3 regions of the Terribacillus jepli genome follow, and region 2 is predicted to be linked to each of the others. Evidence: riboswitches for the same ligand, from Rfam matches in the RefSeq annotation. Region 2 holds a riboswitch; each other region holds the start of a gene.
The links. A riboswitch is a leader RNA that binds a small molecule or an ion and turns the genes downstream of it on or off. The one in region 2 is predicted to bind thiamine pyrophosphate.

Region 1 (5,637 bases), on a different contig from region 2:
TGGCAGAAGGGATTGAGAGGGAGGAAGAGCTTAGCTTTTGTAAACGAATCGGGATTGATCTAGCCCAAGGCTATTATGTTGGGAAACCGAGCCCGGAGGCTTTATCTGATGATGGACTGTTTCCATTAAGATAAATATTTGAAAGTCCTGGTACTTGGCGGTCACATTACGCTGAAGTGTCAGGGCTTTTTGTTGATATTTTGTAAAAAATTAAATCGGAATATTTTACATAACTTTTAGAATCACTTCATTTTCTTTTAACTTCGCCGATATATGGTACGTGATTATACAGAATGGTGCTGTGTAATAGTTATTAGTTTAAAGGGGATACGTAAGTGAAAGTGATGAGAAATGTAAAGATCAGGTCAAAGCTTTTTATTTTGATCCTGGTAGGAGCCATTGCGCTCGGTGTTGTAGGTGCATCTGGGTTGATTTATACACGGGAGATGGCTCAAGATGCTGAAAAGATGTATCTAGACAAAATTCTGCCCAATTTATCACTGGGTATAATTCAAGAAAATAACACTGCGAACGATGCATATTTATTGGAAATGATGCTCGTGACGGAAGAGGCAAGGAATGATGAGCTGAATAAGCAGCTTACTGACTCCATAGTTGAGATTGATGATGAAATGGAGAAATTGGAGCATAGTTATATGTCCGAAGATAGTAAGAAAATCTTCGAAACCTATAAGCAAGAACGTGAAAAGTTGCAAGATGTTCGAAATCGGGTTTTGCGCCTGACAATGGCGAATCAGAATGAAGAAGCTTATGATTTGTATGTCGAAGAACAGGTTCCGCAGCTTACTCTCGTAAATGATACACTGACGAAAATGCAGCTGCAGAACACAGAAGAAGCAGAGCAGGCATATAACGAAGCGAATGAGGACGTAAAGACAGCAACAATTATCTTATCGATTGTCATTGGTGTCGCGTTGATACTGCTCATTGCGTTAGGAATCCTGATTACGAAGCTCATCGTAACTCCTGTGAAAGAGTTGCGTGAATTACTGGGCAAAGCAGCAGATGGTGATTTCAGCAGTGATGGTTCGTATCAATCCAAAGATGAAATAGGGGAGCTGACAGCTTCCTATAACACTATGGCTGATGGTATGCGATCCATCATCCGGGTTGTGAACGATACATCTCAGCAAGTGGCAGCTTCCGCAGAAGAATTGAGTGCTAGCGCGGAACAAAGCAGTTCGTCATCCGAACACGTGGCAAGAACGATGCAAGAATTGGCAGGAGGTTCTGTCCAGCAGCTCGAACTTGTTACGACAGCTACAGGGACAATGAATGCCATGGAACAGCATACGAGTACATTAGCTGCAAACGTCCAGACCGTTGAAGAAGCAGTAAGAAAAACATCCGCGCTTTCTGTTCAGGGAGGGAATGCAATCAAGGATGTCAATAAACAGATGGATACGATCAATTCCCATGTCCGGGAATTGTCTGCTTCCATTGACAGTCTGAACAAGCGGTCGGGGGAAATCAGTGATATTACAAGTGTCATTACGGATATCTCGGCACAGACGAATCTTCTTGCCCTAAACGCCACCATCGAGGCAGCTCAAGCTGGAGAACATGGTAAAGGATTTGCAGTCGTTGCGGATGAGGTGCGGAAACTGGCCGAGGAAACGAAGGGAGCAGCAGCGCAAATCGCTTCTTTGATCGACTTCATCCAAAAAGACACAACAGCAACGATCGACCTGATGCAGTATGCGGCGAATGAAGTGCAGACAGGTACACAAGTTGCAGGTCAAGCAGGCGGATCCTTCCATCAAATTGAAACTGCCGTAGCAGGATTGGTGGAGGAATTCAAAGAAGTGCAAGTCGCCCTGGAAGGTATGCTTGCAGGAACGGATTCTGTCAATCGGTCACTTGGTGATGTGAATGAGGTAGCTGAAGAAGGAGCAGCTTCAACGGAAAATGTGTCAGCTGCAACGGAGCAGCAGCTGGCAGCTATGCAGGAAATCGCTGCTTCATCCAGTTCGCTTGCATATCTAGCAGAAGAGCTGCAAACCTCTGTAGCTCGTTTCCGTGTATGATTTAATTGGCCAGCAGATAGTAGGCGATAAAAGATAAAATGATCAACAGAAAAATATATATAAAGATTTTCACTCTTGAACCCTCCCTAAGAAGTAGACGAATACATCTTGGAAAAGGGTTCATTTTTTTACATGCTTTGTCTGCAAACTGTGCATACTAGCCCCAGTATGTATAAAAAAAGGAGGCAAATTGGTATGGATGCATTTCAAGCAGGAGATATCGTCTACGTAATCATTCGCAACCCCCATGCGCAGGGAGTGGCAAATATACAGGAAGCAGCAGTCGTCCATAATCCCGAAAAGCCTGGGGAACTGGCTTTATTTGTTTATGAAACATATTATCCGTTGACAGATGAAGTAGCCGTCTATCAGGATCTTGGAGAGGCAGAAGAGGCGTATGTGTCTGCTTTCGGTCTCACCGAGGGCGGTTATTATGGTTAAACCATTCGTACCGCAGCTAGTCTATATCGAACCTAGGGCATTGGAGTACCCGCTTGGAGTGAAACTGCAAAATAAATTCAAGGAAATGGGAGTGGAAATCCGTGAGACCACTTCCCATAATCAGGTTCGTAATCTGCCAGGGGACAATGATTTCCAGAAGTATCGTACCGCTAAATCGACTTTGGTCGTCGGAGTGCGGAAAACATTGAAATTCGATACGTCGAAACCATCTGCTGAATACGCAATTCCCTTTGCGACAGGCTGTATGGGGCATTGTCATTATTGCTACCTGCAAACAACGATGGGTTCCAAACCTTATATCCGTACGTATGTGAATACAGATGAGATATTCGAAGCAGCAGAGCAGTACATGCAAGAGAGGGCTCCTGAGGAAACAAGATTCGAGGCTTCCTGTACTTCGGATATTGTCGGGATCGATCATCTGACGCATACGTTGAAGCATGCAATAGAATATTTCGGGCGTTCCAAGCATGGTCAGCTGCGCTTCGTCACAAAATTTGCCCATGTGGATCATCTATTGGATGCAGATCATCAGGGGCGGACACGATTTCGCTTCAGCATCAACGATGATTATGTGATCAAATATTTCGAACCTGGTACCTCCCGATTGAAAGATCGGATCGAAGCTGCTGTGAAAGTAGCAGAAGCTGGGTATCCGCTCGGTTTCATCGTCGCTCCTATCTATCTGCATGAAGGCTGGCAGAAGGGCTACCCGGAAATGCTTGAGCAGCTGGAAGCGGCATTGCCTGCCCATGCCAAAAAGAATCTCACTTTTGAATTGATTCAGCATCGATTCACGAAGCCGGCAAAGCGTGTCATCCAGAAAAACTACCCGATGACGAAGCTGGAACTCGATGAAAATAAGCGGAAATACAAGTGGGGTCGCTACGGTATCGGAAAATATGTTTATCAGAATGAAGAACAAGAAGAAATCAAAGATGTTCTGGGGAGCACGATTTATAAGATGTTCCCGCAATCACGGATTGAATATTTCACCTAATGCATCGGTTGACAATCTTATCCATGCATGTGATAGTTAAAGGGACAATTGAATTTTGAGGAAGTCCACTAGGGGTGCCGTTTGGCTGAGATAAGAGAAATCTTTGTCCCTTTGAACCTGATCTGGTTAACACCAGCGTAGGGAAGTGGAGCCGGATTCGTGTAAGCTTTGACACTATCACTATGTATACGAGTCGCTCCATACTTTTGGAGCGGCTTTTTTATATAGCCGGCGCCAATCACTCTTCATCAGGGCTTTCTCCAATAAGGGGAGGAAAATACATGTTTTCTGCACAATTGAGAGAAGAAGCAAACCCGGTTTTCGAAGCGATCTATAAGCATCCTTTTGTTACGGGAGTAGCAAATGGCCATGTGCCGAAAGAAGCATTGATCCATTACGTGAAGGCAGATTATGAGTACCTGACTGCATTCGCCCGTATTTACGGCTTGGCAGTCAGCAAATGTGAGACACGGGAAGAGATGGATTTCTATCAGTCTCAGATCAACTTCGTCCTGCATAGTGAAATTCATCCGCATAATGTTTTTTGTAAGGTGGCCGGTGTGAAATATGAAGATTTGCAGCGTATGACACCGCCGCCAGCAGCGGACCACTATATATCCCACATGATGAATAGTGCTCTGCATGGTGATATCGGGGAACTGATGGCAGCGCTTCTGCCTTGCCCATGGACGTATCAAGCACTGGCTGCTCATATTATCGAGACGAAGGCTCCGGATGCATCCAATCCGTTCTTGGAGTGGATCCTCTTTTATGCCGGCAGGGAAGACGGTATGCCGGATGTGACATCCGAACTTTGCAAGCGGCTGGACAAATGGGCCGAAACGGCAGGATCTGCTGCCAAGGAACGGGCACGGAAAGCTTTCCTGAAAAGCTGTATGCTGGAGCATGCCTTCTGGGAGATGGCGACCACCGAGCAAGACTGGATGGTGCCGTTGAAAGGGGAATCCCTTCATGCCTGATGTTAGAAGTGCATTGACGATTGCCGGTACGGACCCTTCGGGCGGTGCTGGAATCCAGGCGGACCTGAAGACATTCCAAGAGCGTGAAGTATATGGCATGAGTGTGATCACATCTCTCGTCGCACAGAACACGACAGGAGTGCAGGCCATTCATCATGTTCCAGTTGCATTTCTTGAACAGCAGCTGAAATCCATTTTTACAGACATCGGACCGGCTGCTGTAAAAACCGGAATGATTGCAACAGAAGAAATGATGCAGTGTATCGCTTTTACGTTGAATAAAACGAAGGCAGCTTATATCATGGATCCAGTCATGTACGCCAAAAGCGGCCATGCACTAATGGGAGAAGAAACGAGGGATGCGCTTAAGTCGCATCTTGTTCCGCTGGCAACACTGGTTACGCCGAACGTACCCGAAGCAGAAGAACTGACTGGTATCCGGATAGATGATGAAGCTAGCATCAAAACAGCGGCAAAAAGGATCGTCCGGGAATATGGAGCAAAAGCTGTCCTGATGAAAGGCGGGCATATGGAGGGGGCTTATGCAGCAGATTGGCTTTATGATGGAGAAAACTTCACCTCCTTCACAGCCGAGCGAATGCAGACAAAGCATACACACGGTACAGGATGCACATATTCAGCAGCAATCACAGCGGAATTGGCAAAGGGGAGAACCTTGCAAGAAGCGGTCAAGATCGGCAAGGACTTTGTGACAGATGCCATTCGATATTCGCTGCAGCTAGGCAAAGGAAATGGACCGACAAACCATTGGGGCTACCGTCTGAAAAGTGTACCTGTACAGGAGGAACAGCATAATGAAGTATACTGATGCGATAAAGGAAGTCCGCGCAAAGAACCCGCTGATTCACTGTATTACAAACAATGTTGTCATCAATTTCACAGCGAATGGATTGATTGCACTCGGTGCTTCTCCCGTGATGGCGTCTGCCAAGGAAGAAGCGGCGCAAATGGTGCAGCATGCACAGGCGTTGCTGATCAATATCGGTACACTGTCTGCAGCGGATGTGGAAGCGATGATCCTAGCCGGGAAAGAAGCGAACAGACTCGATATACCGGTGATTTTCGATCCTGTAGGTGTGGGTGCGACAACATACCGGTCAGAAACGGCCCGTCGTATTCTGGCAGA
Region 2 (5,637 bases):
CTTCAATTAGAACCGGGAAGCCGATTGCACCAAGAATGATCAGCAGCATATGTACAAACTGTACGAAATAATCATGCTGGAAAGGGATTAGTGACTGCCCCGTTATATCGAAGCCTCCATTGGTCGTTGCGCTGATGGAGGCAAATAAGCCTTGAAAATATGCTTCACCTGCTGTAGGGAAATATTGCAAATAATAAGTACCTAAGACAAGGAAACCGATCAATTCTATTGATAGAACAACCACCAGTATCTGCCGCATGAGATTGACTGCTCCGCGAAACGACATTTGGTTCTGATCAGCCATGATGAGACGCCGTTCCTTGAAGCCGATTTTCTTCCCGAACAACAGCCAGACGAAGGTTCCTAGTGTCATGACACCTATCCCCCCAAGCTGCATCGTGAATGCAATCAATACGATTCCTGTAGTATTGAAATATTCCTGAATCGGGACAGAAGCAAGTCCTGTCACGCTAATCGCACTGACAGCTGTAAAAAGTACATCCACGAAGGAGATATCCATTCCTTCTTTATGTGCCACTGGCAAAGCCAATAGACAGGTAGAGATAATAACTGCTACCAAATAAAATAAAATGATCAATCTGGTTGGCGAAATATTATTGAGCCACCGCCAACGCGGGTCATAGGTACGCATACATGGACTCCTTCATTGCATGTTTCAAACGTAATCAATTATAGCAGGAATATAGAAGAATAGCTCGCTTTTTCAGAGCTGGTCACTCAGCTGCACCGACTCTGCTTGAGAGAATTTCGTCCTCCCCCAGCCCGTCCTTGCGCAATTTACTGATTGAAGTGAGCAAGTCCATCCTATCTTCCCTTGCAAGGCTGCCCTTCATGATTACATTTCCTTCTTCCTCTAGATCATTGACTTCCTGCACTTGAATAACGAACAATGCAGGACGATTCTCTGGTTTTGTGATCCTAACTTCAGCAAGCTGAACTTTGCGGCTCTCAGATAATGTCTGTACGTAATCCAAATCTGTTTTGCCAAGGACAGCTTCCAATACCCATTCATTATCTTCTTCCTTATTGATGATCAAGCCCTCCGCCAGTTTCATTTCCTTCCCTTCCACCGAGCCTTGATCTGTCGGGTACAAGGTTAGTTCAACCAGTTTGAATGTTTTCACCGATTCCACTCCTTTTAATGTATCCAATTATATCTTTTTCTCTATCTTATCAGAACTAACCCTTTTCGTATGTATCGGAATATGGATGTTTCCAATACATAGCGCCGGGGTACAGATCCAGATAATGTCAGAAAGGATGATACGATGCGAAAATATGGACCTAACCGACAGCAGAAAGTGACATCCCGAGCATGTTCCAATAAGTACTTATACGCAAAAAAACCGCCCTCCTGGCGGTTTTCTCATGCTTTATATGCTTTTACATAATATACTTCCTCATTCAAATCTCCTGACGTCACTTCGAACCCTGCCTGCGTCAATTTATCTGAAAGCAGGTCTGCACTGTGATCCTTGGTGTAACCAAGTGCAACCACAACGCCTTTTTCGATGGTGACTCTGTGTATTTCTTGAGCAGCCAATTCGAGATCATCGGTATTGTCCAAAACAAATGCCGCCAGCCCGCGCTGGAAAGAAGCATCCGGAAAATTCAATCTGCCTACCCCGCTCGGCATCCGATCGATATTCGACAGCGTTTCCTCCTCCGCTCGAAGCGCCAACTTTTCTAGTAAAGCTTCATCTTTTTCCAGGGCCATCACACGATCCTTCGTTTTATGGGCAATCGGTATTACCAACTCCCCATTGCCAGCTCCAAAGACTATCACTTTTTCTCCGCCCTCTATTTCCAGCAGTTCCAGCACCTCTGCTGCAGAAACTTCAGTTGTCTTATTCACCATACAGCTCTCTCCTTTTGCAATCGATTAGTTCTGTATTGCCCTAACAATACGACGCTAAACGTATCTTCCATAGGCTTTCACGGATTCATCTTTTCTATCCTAAAGCAAAAAAGACAGCTGTTACGTTCCAGCTGTCAGATCAACTCATATATTTATCTTTTTGTATTTTGCGATCGATGAAGAAACACAAATCGCCTATCTTCGGAAAACGTTCGATTTCTTCATTAGCAGGAATCTCCTCCAGTGTGATATCCCAATAGCGCAGCAAGTCATAGTAACTTTTTAAGAAGAGTTGCCGATCACCATTGTATATTTCAGCCAAATCAGAATCAGTCGTTTTGAACGAAAACCTTGGCAGCATATTCTTCGAATATTTATTTACATATTTAACGACAGTCAAATAAATCTCATATTCGCCTGGCGACCTGACATAAGCATTTTTTTGTCTGTACTTGATCAAGATCTATGATATCAGCCATATCGTTTCCTCCTCGGCAGATTTGGAAACTTCGATTTTCATACTGTTTAACATAACCTAATTCTTCTGTATGTCTAATTTCGTCTAAACAGCAGACGAAGTTGAATATTTTCATCTATATAGGGGGATTGTTTCGTTTTTTGCCGAGCGGGTAGATAATTAATACACGCCAGTAATTAAAGGAGAGATAAAAATGAAACCATATCTAAAAGAGTACACAAACGATGAAAAGCTTCAGGAAGACATTCAGCAGCTGAGTACCAAAGGGGTAAATAAAGACAATATCTATGTCTTATCACATGATGATGACAGAACAAAGCGCGTCTCCAGCAAAGTGGATGCCAATACGATCGGGCTATCCGAGATGGGAGCCAAAAGTGCGGTAGGAAGCATGTTCAGCAAACCTGGTGATGAGCTTCGCACGAAATTGCAGGAAATCGGCTTCTCTCAAGAAGAATCGGAGGATTTCGAAGAGGATTTGGATGAAGGGAAAATCTTCTTGATTGTAACCGAAACAGAAAATGTCGAAGGCTTGCTTATTTAAATGAAAGCACTATTCTGATGAGGTGGCCACAGAATAAGTGGTTAAAAATCAAAAAAAGTAGAAGGAGCCTACTACATATAGGTGCCTTCTACTTTTTTATTTGCTCTTAGATAGATATTTTACAATCTCTGCAAAAGAATCATTTAGCTTTTCAGTCTGATAAGCAGTGCCTTTATTATTACTTCGGTAAGATGAGCTTTGGCTGAGCAAGAATCAGAATGAGAATGACCACTATGCTGGCTATGAAACTCGGAAGTAAATAAGATCCATTATAGAAAAGAGAGTAGGCCCAAACAGTTTGCCCTGGAGCAGCTGCTGATCCGAAAAAGACCATTCCTCCTACAAAATGAGCTGCGAACCGCCCGAGACTGCCAATCAACGTGCCAATAACCAAGTATCCAACAAGTTTCGTCCGATTGTTCTCTTTTGCAGCTTTACGTGCAGATCCTGCCGTTACAGCTGCCAGTCCAACCAAAGTGAAAGCTAAAGGGTAATCCAGGAACCCTTGGACAACATGTATTATATAAGGGTTGGTGACTAATTGCAGCAATCCTACAACTAACCCAGTTGCAAGTCCACCTTTCCATCCCCAGCGAAACGCCATCAAAAATATCGGGACCATCTGTAAGGAGATACTGCCTCCTTGCGCCCATGCTTTGAATGAAAATAAATCCAATACGAATGCGAGTGCGGCGAATATTGCCACCTCCACTAAAAATAAAACCTTGCTTCTTGATTGCATATTGCTTCTCCCCTAATAAAAGAATGCAACAAAAAACAATGCCGCAGAGAATCCTTCCGATGGCCCCAATGCGCATTGTTTCCCCATCAAAGAAGCTACATCCCTACGCGAGTGCTAACTCACAGGTTCGAAGGGTCTGGACGAATGTCCATCTCAGCCGGAATGGCTCCCCCTGCAGGCTTTTTTGTACCGATTTGTTTTCTGTTGTCCATCCATTATATAGAAGAATGACAGCGCTAGCAACAATTATTGATATTTCCTATAGATGAAATATAATCCAAGTGTTAATTTTAGCAATTTTATTACTTTTACTTCATCTAACGAAATTGTTTGAATTCGAGAAAAACTATGACGTATAATGGACACTGTTCTTTAAAAAGGGAGGATTAAAAATGGATACACCGGCTACAATCCCACAAGGGAAGAAGCATCCAAAGGGATTGTATCTTCTCTTCTTCACCGAATTGTGGGAAAGATATAGCTATTATGGAATGCGCTCTGTGTTAATGCTTTACTTGACTGCTGCAGTAATAAGTGGTGGCCTGGGAATGAGCACACAACACGCTGCTTTCATTTACAGTTTATACGGAGGAGTCATTTACTTCACGCCTATCATCGGCGGTTATTTAACAGACAGATATATTGGACTGCGTAAAGCAATCACGATCGGTGGTATCATCATGGCGATCGGAGATTTCACAATATTTCTATTCAATAGCCAATTAGGTCTTTATTTAGGGATTCTTTGCTTGATCATAGGTAATGGATTCTTTAAACCGAATATCTCAACTTATGTTGGTGAACTGTATGACCCCAGGGATAAACGGAAAGATGCTGCCTTCACAATCTTCTACATGGGAATCAACTTGGGAGCATTCTTCTCCCCATTGATCGCTGGTTTCCTTGCAGAAGATTTATTCCACTCCGTGGATGCTGACGGTATTGAGCACTTTGGATTCAAATGGGCATTCTTGGCCTCTTCCATCGGTATGATTATCGGTCAATTGATTTTCAGCATGTTAGGTAAAAAGTATTTGGGGAATATCGGAACAAAACCTGCTCGAACTGAAGTTACTGCAAAAAGTGCTCCTGCAGCAAAAATGACAAAAGCTGAAAAGAAACGGACAGGTGCAGTACTAATACTGTTAGTATTTGTTATCTTCTTCTGGGCTGGCTTTGAACAAGCAGGTACTTCCCTGACACTTTATACAAGGGATTTCATTGATAGAAGTGTGGGCGGTTATACAATACCTGTTTCCTGGTTCCAATCTGTCAATCCGCTATTCATTGTCATCCTTGCACCAATAATATCTGGTATCTGGTTGAAACTAAGTAAATCAAAACGCGGTGATTTACGTACAACGACAAAGATGTCTATGGGTATGGTTCTATTAGGGCTAGGTTTTATGGTTTTAGTTCCAGCCGTACTTTATACAGGCAGTGATGAAACGGATATTGTTCACAAAGCAAATATCTTATTCATCGTCTTTACCTATCTATTCCATACCATAGGTGAGCTTTGCTTGTCACCTGTAGGTCTATCGATGGTAAGTAAAGTAGCACCTGTAAAAATTGCTTCACTTTTGATGGGTGTATGGATGGCAGCTAACGGTATTGCTGCCATTATCTCCGGATGGCTTGCCGGATTGACAGCTACCCTCGGTTATGTGGAGATATTCAGCATAATCGGTGCAGCTGCTATCATAGTAGGTCTGATCCTGCTTACAGTTTCCAAAAAACTACAAGCCATGCTGGATGCAAGAGATTAAATTTCAGAAACACAGTTCCTTTTCGGAGCTGTGTTTTTTATATGTATTCCTTCTCCTTCGCTATGTAAACTGCTTGCGAACGATTCTGAGCTCCGAGCTTATCCAGAAGTTCGGAGAAGTAGTTCCGGACAGTCCCTGGAGATAAAAATAGTTCTGCAGCTATTTGTTTGGTAGAGTATCCTCGTTCAGCCAGCTGGAGAATTTGCTTTTCACGTTCACTTAGCG
Region 3 (5,637 bases), on a different contig from region 2:
TGCAAATTGCTTGACCGTTTTTTCATAAAAGGTGTAAGCTCTTACATATAGAGTAGGTAAATTAACCTATTTTTTTATAAAGGTAGGAGGCTATGCTTATGGATAGGCAGAAAGTAGCGGTCATTACGGGAGGCGGAAGCGGTCTTGGGCAAGCTGTCGCCTTACGATTGGCAGAAGAAGGTATCGCAATCAGCGTCGTTGACGTATCTGAAGCAGCTGGTCGGGAAACGGTCCGCTTGGTGGAAGAAAAAGGATCAAAAGCAATTTTCATAAAAGCTGATGTCAGCAAAGCAGAAGAAGTAAAACAATATGTAGTTAAAACAGTCGAGGCATTTGGTACTATCGATATGTTCTATAATAATGCAGGAATCTCGGGACCTGGAGTCAAATTTGTAGATAATACCATTGAACAGATTGATATGGTTTTAGGTATCAATCTGAATGGAGCTCTTTATGGTTTGAAATATGTTTTGGAAGTGATGCTTGCCAATGGCGGCGGGCGCATCGTGAACACGTCGTCCACAGCGGGCGTTGTCGGGCAGGCTACAGTCGGTACATATTCTGCGACGAAACACGCGATGGTCGGCATCACGAAAACATTGGCTGCTGAGTATGCGGCGCAAGGGATTGTAGTGAATGCAATAGCACCAGGTACGACAGAAACACCAATGGTACGAGAGTACAAGGAGAAAAATCCGGAAGCATTCGTAAATGCAACAGAACCAATCCCGCAGAAGCGTCTTGGCCAGCCGGAAGAAGTAGCGGAGCTTGTCACCTTCTTGCTGACTGGCAAAGCACCTTATATCAACGGTGTAGTTGTGCCGATTGATGGCGGATTCACTGCAATCTAAAAAACTAAAGGAGAGATTCTCATGAAACGTTTTGAAGATAAAGTAGTTTTGATCACAGGCGGCGGTTCAGGTCTGGGTCGTGCAGCAGCACTTCAAGTAGCAAAAGAGGGTGCAAAGCTTTCACTGGTCGATTTGAGCGAAATAGGATTGGAAGAGACAAAGCAGGAAGTTCTTGCAGCATGAAGTCCTCACAATTGTTGCAAACTGCGCGAATGAGCCTGAAGTAGAAGCTTATGTGAAGCAAACAGTAGACAAGTTCGGCAAAATCGACAGTTTCTTCAACAATGCAGGCGTGGAAGGAAAACAGAATCTCACAGAAGATTACGGCGTGGAAGAATTTGACCGTGTTGTAAACATCAATTTGAATGGTGTCTTCTATGGCATGCGGCATGTGTTGAAAGTCATGAAAGAGCAGGGCTTCGGTTCTGTTGTCAACACAGCCTCAGTCGGAGGGATCCGCGGTGTAGGCAACCAGTCCGGCTATGCAGCGAGCAAGCATGGCGTGGTCGGATTGACACGCAACTCTGGTATTGAATACGGTCAATACGGTGTCAGTATCAAGGCAATTGCACCTGGCGCAATCATGACGCCAATGGTTGAGGGATCGCTCCGTCAGCTGGGCGGAGATAATTGGGAAGAGGCAGGTAAGGAATTCGTCAGCGTCAACCCGATGAAGCGATTCGGCAAGCCGGAAGAAGTAGGATTTTTGGTTGCATTCCTGCTTTCTGATCAAGCGAATTTCATCAATGCAGCGGTTGTGCCGATTGACGGCGGACAATCTTATAAATACTGATCTATGTTTTCTCGGGAGACCATCTGGCTGATTCAGATGGTCTTTTTATTGCTGAAAAATTCTTGCATATTATGTTATTTATGCTACGATATGGATAAGTTCATAGTTAGTTTTTCACACTAGGGGATCCCTTCATAAGGGCTGAGATTAAGAGTGGCGACTCTTTAAACCCTCATAACCTGAACAGGTTCGGACCTGCGTAGGAAAGTGTAGACACTCGAGTTTACATGCTCTTTTGTATGTATTTTTCGCAGATCACACACCACTTTCCTCCGGGGGAGTGGTTTTTTGTGCTTCCGGGCTTGTTCACATGAAGAAGGTGATAGTGATCAAATTGATGGCAGTGACAGATGACAGGCATGATACTTCTGACTTGCTCCGTATATTGCTGGAGATTCATCCTTATGTCGATCATGTACAGATTCGGGAGAAGAAAAAGCCGGCTGGCGTGGTGTATGAGCTATGCCGGGAGTTGGTGAAGCGAGGGCTGCCAGAGGCAAAGCTATGGATCAATGACCGGGTTGATACAGCCATGCTGCTTGGTTTCAAGCAAGTGCATATTCCAGGGCATGGGCTGCCGTTGAAAGAGTTGAAAAGACATTATCCTGAGATGCGGTTCGGGGCTCCTATCCATTCACTTGAGGAAGCTGCGCAGGCAGAAGCAGCTGGTGCAGCATACGTGCTGTATGGTCATTGTTTTCCGACAGCAAGCAAGCAAGGGAAAATTCCTCAACCGCTATCCCATCTAGGAGGAATCCGCCAGAACGTTGGAGTGCCGTTGTATGGGATAGGAGGAATCACCGCAGAGAGATTAGCTGTATTGAAAGCGCTTGAATTGGATGGTGCTGCTGTGATGAGCGGCATTTTTTCAGCAAGACAACCGCTGGAAGCTGTGAAGAAATTAAGGGAGGAGTGTTCGCGTCTTGAAGCGATCCACTGAGGTAGCTGTCGTTGGAGGAGGTATCATCGGCAGTTCAATTGCTTATTATTTGGCGAAGGCAGGCCACCAGGTCGATTTATTTGAAGCAGGCCAAGTCGGTTCAGGCTCGACACAAGCAGCAGCGGGCATGCTGGGTGCGCATTCGGAATACAAAGAGTTCGGAGCGTCGCTGTATTCTTTTGCCCGCACTAGTCAAAAGCTGTACGAAGAAGCGGAAACGGATATTCGTGCGCTTGCGGGAATAGATATCGAGCGGCGCACTGGCGGATTATTGCAGCTTGTGTTTACGGCGGAAGAAAAAGCTAGGCTGTCCGAGATTCGTTCTTTGGCAGGTGTGACATGGCTTGATCAAACTGGTGCGGAAAAAGAAGTGCCCGGGCTGACAAAGTCTGTACTAGGGGCTGTTCATATAGCTTACGATGTGCATGTCACCCCTGCCAATGCCTGCAGAGGATTCTATTCTGCTGCCCAAACATTTGGAGCGCGTATACATGAATTCACTCGAGTTGATGATGTCGTGAACGAAGCTGGGCAATATCGGATACAGACTTCCAAGGGAGAATGGCAGGCTGCATATACAGTCATTGCCGGCGGTGTATGGAGTAATGCCCTTTTGCAGCGTTTGGGCTTGGGAACACCGCTTTATCCGGTAAAAGGGGAATGCATCGCTGTCACAAATACGCAGATGCCACTCACTTGCAGCTTATTCCATGATCAGCATTACATTGTTCCGCGAAACAATAACGAGCTGATCATCGGTGCGACGAAGGTCAGGGGTGATTGGAGTACAGAGCCGACTTTTGGAGGCATACAGACCGTCATGGAGAAAGCGAGGCAGATGCTGCCGGAGATAGATAAGATGCCGTTTCTCAGAAGCTGGGCTGGTCTCCGGCCTCAGACGATCGATGGCAAGCCGCTGATCGGGGAGCATCCGGAGATGAAGGGGTTGTTCATTGCCGCTGGCCACCAGCGCAATGGGATCCTGCTTGCTCCTGTTACAGGTAAGATGATCAGTGATTTGATTGACGGCAATACTGTCCCTGAAGAATGGACGAAAGCTTTTCGAGTCAACCGACTGCATACTGGTGAGGAGGTACGGATGTGAGCATTCAACTGAATGGCAGGCAGCATGAATTATCCGCGGATATCCAGAATGTCGCGCAGCTGTTAGGATCACTTTCATTGGAAAACAGGATTGTGATAGTCGAACTGAACAAGGAAATCATCAGCAAATCTGCATATGCAGATCAGCCAATCAGAGATGGCGATAAAGTCGAACTGATCCATTTTGTAGGAGGAGGATGAACGAGATGTTACAAATTGCAGATAAGACATTTGCTTCCCGTTTGTTGTTGGGAACAGGCAAATACCCGTCCTTTGAGGTGCAAAAAGAGGCCGTGGCTATATCAGAAGCAGAGATACTGACATTTGCAGTGCGTCGGATGGATATTTTCGAGGCATCCCAGCCGAATTTCCTCGAACAGCTTGATTTAGAACGGTATACCTTGCTGCCGAATACGGCGGGGGCTAAAACGGCCGAGGAGGCTGTCCGTATCGCCAAGCTGGCAAAAGCCTCTGGTTTATGCGATATGGTAAAGGTGGAGGTGATCGGCTGTGATAGGACATTGCTTCCCGATCCAGTCGAAACACTGCGTGCATCCGAAATGTTATTGGCGGAGGGTTTCATCGTCCTGCCATACACATCCGATGACGTTGTATTGGCCAAGCGGCTTGAAGGTTTGGGAGTCCACGCTATTATGCCAGGTGCATCGCCGATTGGTTCAGGAAACGGAATCATCAATCCTTTCAATCTTCGTATGATCGTGGAACAGTGCAGTGTACCAGTGATTGTCGATGCGGGCATTGGCTCTCCAAAGGATGCCGCTTACGCAATGGAGCTCGGAGCGGATGGAGTCCTGCTGAATACGGCAGTTTCCGGAGCTCAAGACCCTGTTAAAATGGCGCATGCAATGAAGCTGGCAATCGATGCGGGCAGAATGGGGTTTGAAGCAGGCAGGATTCCTGAGAAGAACTATGCTGTAGCAAGCAGTCCGACGGAAGGGTTGTTTACTTGATGCGGGATCGTTATCGGAAGCAGGAATTGTTTATCGGCAAGGAAGGGCAGACGCAGGTGGGGAAAAGTAAAATTGTCTTGATCGGTATGGGGGCATTGGGCTCTGCTTCTGCAGAGATGCTTGTCCGTGCGGGCATCGGGGAGCTGGTACTCATCGATCGCGATTATGTCGAACTTCATAACCTCCAGCGCCAGCAGCTGTATACGGAAGAAGACGCTGCTGCCTATTTGCCGAAAGCATCTGCTGCGGCAAAGCGGCTAAAGGCAATAAATCAGCATGTAAAGCTGCAATCGGTGATTGAAAATGTCGATCATCATAATATCGAACAGCTGATGGAAGGTGCAGATGTGATTCTGGATGCTACAGACAATTTTGAGACACGCTTGCTTGTCAATGATGCAGCGTTGAAGCATGGTATTCCTTACTTATATGGGGCTTGTGTCGGAAGCTATGGGGTGACGTGTCCGGTACTTGCCAACGGAGATGCCCCGTGTTTGCATTGTCTCTTGGAGCAGCTGCCGCAGCAAAGCGAAACATGTGATACGGCAGGGATCATCGGTCCGATTGTCCAATGGGTGGCAGCTGTGCAAGTGACGCAGGCGTTGCGGCTTTTATCCGGTCAAAAAGTTAAAGCGGAGTTATGTGCGTTTGATATTTGGACGGCTGATTATTCAAGGGTAGATGTACGAGGTCTGCGGGATTCGAGCTGTCCTAGCTGCGGCACACATGCAGTGCTGCCCTTTTTGAATGGAGCTGAACAGACAAGGCTCGATGTATTATGCGGCAGGGAGGCTGTTCACATACGGCCCGGTGCCAAGAAATCACTTGATCTGCCGGCTTTATCAAAAGAATGGGCCTCTTCGATCGATCATGTTGCTGCCAATGAACACCTGCTTGCCATTCAATACAGAGGTCACCGAATTGTGTTATTTGCTGATGGACGGGCAATCATCCACGGTGTAAATGATATTGTCCGAG

Region 1: it holds a riboswitch for thiamine pyrophosphate, as region 2 does, so the genes downstream of both, tenA (thiaminase II) here and thiT (energy-coupled thiamine transporter ThiT) in region 2, are expected to answer to the same signal.
Region 3: it holds a riboswitch for thiamine pyrophosphate, as region 2 does, so the genes downstream of both, AB1K91_RS15935 (thiamine phosphate synthase) here and thiT (energy-coupled thiamine transporter ThiT) in region 2, are expected to answer to the same signal.

What each region holds. Positions count from the first base shown of each region.
Region 1 covers NZ_JBFEGH010000009.1:124,799-130,435, forward strand. Annotated here, with positions in the region: gene AB1K91_RS11745 (EAL domain-containing protein) at 1-134, shown strand, start outside; gene AB1K91_RS11750 (methyl-accepting chemotaxis protein) at 345-2,048, shown strand; gene AB1K91_RS11755 (transcriptional regulator SplA domain-containing protein) at 2,244-2,489, shown strand; gene splB (spore photoproduct lyase) at 2,482-3,510, shown strand; TPP riboswitch at 3,571-3,671, shown strand; gene tenA (thiaminase II) at 3,792-4,490, shown strand; gene thiD (bifunctional hydroxymethylpyrimidine kinase/phosphomethylpyrimidine kinase) at 4,483-5,319, shown strand; gene thiM (hydroxyethylthiazole kinase) at 5,306-5,637, shown strand, end outside.
Region 2 covers NZ_JBFEGH010000006.1:145,574-151,210, reverse strand. Annotated here, with positions in the region: gene AB1K91_RS09000 (TrkH family potassium uptake protein) at 1-652, opposite strand, end outside; gene AB1K91_RS08995 (YwpF family protein) at 735-1,145, opposite strand; gene AB1K91_RS08990 (class I SAM-dependent methyltransferase) at 1,388-1,879, opposite strand; gene AB1K91_RS08985 (hypothetical protein) at 2,019-2,279, opposite strand; gene AB1K91_RS08980 (YflT domain-containing protein) at 2,551-2,901, shown strand; gene thiT (energy-coupled thiamine transporter ThiT) at 3,080-3,643, opposite strand; TPP riboswitch at 3,727-3,826, opposite strand; gene AB1K91_RS08970 (peptide MFS transporter) at 4,036-5,412, shown strand; gene AB1K91_RS08965 (response regulator transcription factor) at 5,450-5,637, opposite strand, start outside.
Region 3 covers NZ_JBFEGH010000016.1:6,233-11,869, forward strand. Annotated here, with positions in the region: gene AB1K91_RS15925 (SDR family NAD(P)-dependent oxidoreductase) at 99-851, shown strand; partial or broken gene AB1K91_RS15930 (SDR family oxidoreductase) at 873-1,644, shown strand; TPP riboswitch at 1,756-1,867, shown strand; gene AB1K91_RS15935 (thiamine phosphate synthase) at 1,955-2,584, shown strand; gene thiO (glycine oxidase ThiO) at 2,568-3,689, shown strand; gene thiS (sulfur carrier protein ThiS) at 3,686-3,889, shown strand; gene AB1K91_RS15950 (thiazole synthase) at 3,895-4,659, shown strand; gene AB1K91_RS15955 (ThiF family adenylyltransferase) at 4,659-5,637, shown strand, end outside.